2 regions of the Psychrobacillus syltrankelensis genome follow, and region 2 is predicted to be linked to the other one. Evidence: riboswitches for the same ligand, from Rfam matches in the RefSeq annotation. Region 2 holds a riboswitch; the other holds the start of a gene.

Region 1 (3,219 bases), 1.5 Mb from region 2:
TGTTCTCGAAGAAATTAGAAAGTGATAAGGAACTACTGTATATATTCGTAACGTTTATTCTTAGTTGAGTTAACATAGTGAATAACGCACCACCAATACCGAGGAGCAGTACGATATAAACACCTGGATTTGGTTCTCCTAAACGAACACCAAACCAAATACCAAGACCACCCATAACTCCAAAACAAAAGATTTGTGGAATAAATCCGATAGCCACTGATCCTATTTTAATATCCTTAGGTTTAAGGAATCGGGCATAATCTGATGAAAGAAGGGCTGTGAGTCCCATTATTCCATGTTGCATTCCTATACAAAGTAGTAAAGCTTGTCCTCCCATTTGAACTCCTTCTGGCATATATGTCCAAAAAGCTCCTTCGTAAACGGAGGGAGTGCGGAATGATGCTATTATTGTGATCGTTAAAAAAATTATGAAAATCGGTAAAGACCACTTTTGTAGTTTATCGAGTTGTTTAATTCCGAACCAATTTAATGGAATTACAATTGATCCGAAGAAGATGATTAGTGCCCATTTTGGTAGGGAGGGTAAGAAGGTGTGAATTGCGGAAACTAAAATCAGGCCTTCAAAAGCACAATACATGATGAAGTTTGTTGCATAAATAAATGAGGTTAACGATGCGCCTATGTAGCCAAAACCTCCACCTCTAGATAATAGGTTGACGTTCATACCAGATTTTGCTGAAAGATAAGCAATGAAAGTTCCGAGTATACCCGCAACGATTATCGCATATATGGAGGATATGATGGCATTTATGGCTCCAAATTGAAGTGCCATAACGCTTCCCATTTGAAAATAAAAAATTGCCGTTGCGATACCGAAAGTGATATTGGTAATACTAAACCAACCCATCTTCCTTTGATCTCGTGGCACTCTATCTAATGAATAATCATCTTTCATTTCTTCTGACACTTTGTGATCTGCGACTTGGACAGACCCCATAATATCAACTCCTTTTTTGTATGATAACATTAAAAACCTCGCTTCCATTTATTGTATATAAATTCGTATATCACTTCATTCGATTTCTATTATATCAGTAATACCAACGATTTATCAAACTCAGTGATTCCTGAACTTATGGTTAATGGCTATTAAATTTACTCATCCAATAGTGATTTAGGGCTTTGAAAAAATGTATTAGAAGGTATGTATCTATTTTTTAGAACATATTTTTCAATTTAGAATATTGTTTTTCATCGTAGATTAATTGACAGATAGAGTTTGTTATTGTAGACTATGAACAATAATTAAAAATTAAATATAACCTCACTTATTTGGTGGGGTAGAGGCGCGATATTTAACAGTCCTTAGTGGAGTTTGAGAAGCCATGATTCTAGGGAGAAGGAAATGTCGCCGAAGTTTGTAATAAATCTCTGTATTACTTGCTGGGTCTGTAGTGAATAACTCCAGGACTGTCCATTATAATCATCCCGGTTTATAATGGTGTGCTATCTCATTTGGGAAAAGTAGAGGATTTAGGGCAACTATACATATTGCGACCTGAGTTCATCTCAGGTCTTTTTTTGTATAGATTGTCCTTTTTTTATATCCAAACACATAAACTAAATTTAAAAAGGGGAGAAACAATGATGAAAAAGAAGTTATCAATATTTATTGGGCTATTCCTTACGACAATGTTGGTATTGGCAGGATGTGGAACAAGCTCAAAGAGTAATGGTTCAGGTTCTTCTAACAATGATACAAAAGAAAAAGATACATTTACGATAGGATTAGAAGCAGGATATCCACCTTTCAACTGGACACAGATGAATGATTCTAACGGCGGAGTGAAGCTTGACGGTAATGCAGAATACGCAGGTGGATACGATGTAGAGATTGCCAAAAAGATTGCGGATGGATTAGGGAAAAAATTAGTAATTGTAAAGACAGAGTGGGATGGTCTTGTACCAGCGTTAACTTCTGGAAAAATTGATGCAATTATGGCTGGGATGTCACCTACAAAAGAACGTAAAAAAACAATCGATTTCTCAGATAACTACTATACATCTAATTTTGTTATGGTAGTAAAAAAGGGCGGTCCTTATGAAGGAGCAACATCTATACAAGATTTTAAAGGTGCTAAAGTAACTGGTCAGTTAAATACATCACATTATGGTGTAATCGATCAAATTAATGGCGTCAAAAAACAAACAGCTATGGATAACTTCCCTGCAATGCGTGTTGCATTGGAATCAGGTAAAATTGATGGTTATGTATCAGAACGTCCAGAAGGAATTAGTGCTTCATCAGCTAATGAAAACTTTGCGATGATAGAATTTACAGATGGATTTAAAGCACCGGAAGAAGAAACAGCAGTTGCAGTTGGGCTAAGAAAAGATAGTGATTTAACAGATAAAATCAATGAAATATTAGCCAAAATATCAGATCAAGACAGACAAGAAATTATGGATAATGCAATAAAAAATCAACCAGCTGCAGAATAATGATGAGGATAACCGGCTGCAACTTCCAAGCAGTCGGTTTTCATGTTTAAAGGAGGAATATGATGAGTTTCGAGTGGGTAGTTTCAATTGTTACCAATAACTGGCCGATGTTCCTTCGAGGAGCAGGATATACTCTATTAATATCTATCATTGGTACTATAATAGGAGCAGTTATCGGTTTATTGGCTGGTGTAATACGTACAATTCCTATGCCTGAAAGAACAGCCAAAAAAATTATATTAAAAATAGTGAATATTATTCTTTCTATATATATAGAGTTTTTCCGTGGAACACCAATGATTGTGCAAGCGATGGTTATTTACTATGGATCTATGCTAGCATTTAATATTGATATGAACCCTATTATGGCAGCAGTTTTTATTGTTTCTATTAATACAGGGGCTTATATGGCAGAAATCGTTCGTGGCGGTGTTATATCTATTGAAAAGGGGCAATTTGAAGCAGCGCAAGCGATTGGTATGAATCATATACAAACGATGCTTCACGTTGTATTACCACAAGTGATTCGCAATATTTTACCAGCGACTGGAAATCAATTTATTATTAATATTAAAGATACGTCCGTCCTAAATGTAATTAGTGTATCGGAATTATTCTTCCAAACGAAATCAATTGCGGGAAATAACTTCCGTTACTTTGAATCCTTTTTTGTAGCTTGTATTTTGTATTTCGTCATGACGTATACAGTTACACTAATCCTACGTTATTTTGAAAGAAGGCTAGATGGTCCTGCGA
Region 2 (3,219 bases):
TCATCATGTGGCGAATGTTTGCCCGTCGCCCTCTTGGAATTTGTAGATACAAGTTGCATTAGGTTTGGATAATGAAAGAATTAATCCTTTCCTATACTTTTAAAAGCGGACGAAGATACAATTTCGTCCGCAACCTTGCTATTTTAATAATCGATGCTTCCTATTTTTCTCTAAGTCTATATGACATTTAAATCCTATGATCATTAGTTTGAGAACTACTTGTTATGTAATACCCACTTAATGGATTGTAGTGTAAGGTAGCGACTCCGGACGGAGGCCAACAGGATGTTGGTCACGAAGGTGTTGCCACACGATGTGGCGCTCCTAGCCTTCGTTCCTCGGAGACAGATGAACCATCACAACGAGCGCGCAAGCGGCGGTGATGGTTCATCGCTCACCCCGCGGAAAGCGTCCACCTAAAACGGAAATCCGCAGTTTTATTTAATTCTTTAAAGTACTATGAACACTGGTTCCGCTGGACAATAATGCATTTACTTCTTTCAAAAAAGGATCTAGAAGCGAAGTAGTCACTTCCTGTTACGCTTTTCAAATTAAACAATAGCTAATCCGAACTCATCATGAAGAGCATTTGCTGCTTGTATCATGTCGTTTTGAGGTACGACAACTGAGACTTTTATTTCAGATGTGCTTACCATCTTAACTGGAATATTCTCTTTTCTTAGGCGATCAAACATCTGTGCTGCAACACCAGGATTAGAAACCATTCCTGAACCAACAATAGACACTTTTGCAAGCCCGACTTCAAAATCTGCAAAAGTGAATCCTAGTACTTGTTTATTGGATTCCAAAACAGTTATCGCTTCCGCTAACGATTCTTTTTTTATAGAGAAAGAAACAGCAGGCTTTACATGATCAACAATTGATTGAACAATAATATCCACATTAATATGATTTGCTGCGAGGGTAGTAAATATAGATGCTAATGAACCATTAAATGGTACATCATATTCTATTGTTAAACGTACAATATCAGATTCAAATGCTACCCCACGAACAACTAAGTTATTTTCCACATCTACTTCCTCCTTTAAAATGGTTCCCTCTTCTTCGTTATAGCTTGAACGTACTCGTAAAGGGATCTTATAATTTTTTGCAAACTCAACTGCTCTAGGATGTAAAACACCCGCCCCTAAATTAGCTAATTCAAGCATTTCATCGTACTCTAATTGCGTTAACTTTCTAGCATTTGAAACAAACCTAGGGTCAGAAGTAAATACACCATCTACGTCTGTATAAATATCACAAATATCTGCTTCAATAGAAGCAGCAATAGCTACAGCAGTTGTATCCGAGCCGCCTCTACCTAAAGTAGTAACTTCTCCATATTCGGACACACCTTGAAAACCTGCAACGACCACCACTTTATTATCAGAAAGCAGGTTCAAAATTTTAGATGCCTCTAACTTAACTACTTTTGCGTTCCTATGTACTTCATCTGTCTGTAAACCTGCCTGCCAACCGGTTAAAGAAATAGAATCTATGCCTATTGAGTTTAATTTTATTGATAGCAAAGACATAGTTGCTTGCTCTCCTGTGGATAGAAGCATATCCATTTCCCTTTTATTTGGTGATTCAGACAATTCATAAGCTAAACCAACTAAATCATCTGTAGTCTTACCCATAGCGGATACAACAACTACAATATCATGCCCTTTTTCTTTCTCACGTTTTATCCGATCTGCAATATTTGCAATTTTTTCGGTTGTTGCAACCGACGTTCCACCAAACTTCATTACAATTTTGCTCATGAACATCTTCTCCCTTATTTCAAAGATAAGCTAAAGATAAAAAAATGCTTTTCACAATATGTGAAAAGCATCGTCTCATACACAGTCAAAAAAATTGTCCATGTGAGATAGCCCTCCAGAATACTGCATTCTGACAATTCTACATTTATTAAATGCAGAACCAACATAAGAAAAGGAAAAGCTTTTCTATGTTTCGGCAAATGACCCTTTCCTCAACGATTACAGGCTCTTTTCATCCTCCTGTTGAGTACTCTTATCAATTCGCACCTCTATCTTCACTTTTTTAAGTGAATATTAAATTGTTTCAACCATACCATAACATTATTCAGAAGACAATAAACTTTTCTGAAAATGATTAACCATAATGTCTGCTAACTTCTCTGGAAGTCCAGCGTCTATAAATTCCTCTTTAGTTGCCACTTGCATTTTTTTCAGCGAACCGAAATGTTTTAATAATAACGTCTTTCGCTTAGGTCCTATACCTTCAATACCATCTAAGGAAGATGCAATAGTATGTTTCCCTCGTTGTTGACGATGAAAGGTGATCGCAAAACGATGCACTTCATCTTGAATTCGTTGTAATAAATAAAACGCTTCACTTGTACGTTTCATCGGAATAATATCCATTGGATCCCCAAATAAAAGCTGGGAAGTTTGATGTTTCCCATCTTTTGCAAGCCCAGCAATAGGTATTTCTAACCCAAGTTCATCCTCGACAATTTCTCTAGCAGCTTCTATCTGTCCTTTACCACCATCAATTATTATTAAATCTGGCAGTGGTAAATTTTCCTTTAAAACACGGGTATATCTTCTTCGAACTACCTCACGCATTGCACCATAATCATCATGTTTAGCAGCAGTTTTCGTTTTATATTTTCGGTAGTCTTTTTTATAAGCTTTTCCATCGACGAAAACTACCATAGCCGAAACTGCATCCGTTCCGTGAATATGGGAATTATCAAACGATTCTATCCGGTTTGGTGTAGCAATCCCCATAAGATCCCCTAATTCTTGAACAGCTCCAATTGTTCTTTCTTCTTGTCGTTCAATAAGATGAAACTTTTCCTTTAGGGCTAATATTGCATTCTTTTCGGCAAGGTCGACCAAATTCTTTTTTGTCCCCTTTTGAGGAATAATTACTTTCATCTTTAATAGTTCCGTTGCCAAATGTAAGTCGGTATTACTTGGTACGAAAATTTCTTTCGGCTTAATATGTTCCACTTTTGCATAAAATTGCCCTAGAAACGTGAGAAACTCTTCCTCTGGATCCCGATAAATGGGAAATAAAGATACATCTCGTTCGATTAATTTTCCTTGACGAATGAAAAAAACTTGGACACACATCCAACCTTTGTCCACTGAATATCCAAATACATCGCGACTTGTAAAATCATTCATCGTCATTTTTTGCTTTTCCATCACTAGTTCGATATGAGAAATTTGATCTCGA

Evidence for each region. A riboswitch is a leader RNA that binds a small molecule or an ion and turns the genes downstream of it on or off. The one in region 2 is predicted to bind lysine.
Region 1: it holds a riboswitch for lysine, as region 2 does, so the genes downstream of both, ACTSKG_RS12690 (transporter substrate-binding domain-containing protein) here and ACTSKG_RS01165 (aspartate kinase) in region 2, are expected to answer to the same signal.

Annotation. Positions count from the first base shown of each region.
Region 1 is NZ_CM144227.1:2,627,526-2,630,744, forward strand. It holds gene ACTSKG_RS12685 (purine-cytosine permease family protein) at 1-958, opposite strand, end outside; lysine riboswitch at 1,295-1,478, shown strand; gene ACTSKG_RS12690 (transporter substrate-binding domain-containing protein) at 1,609-2,463, shown strand; gene ACTSKG_RS12695 (amino acid ABC transporter permease) at 2,526-3,219, shown strand, end outside.
Region 2 is NZ_CM144227.1:234,182-237,400, reverse strand. It holds gene ACTSKG_RS01165 (aspartate kinase) at 552-1,769, opposite strand; lysine riboswitch at 1,870-2,049, opposite strand; gene uvrC (excinuclease ABC subunit UvrC) at 2,091-3,219, opposite strand, start outside.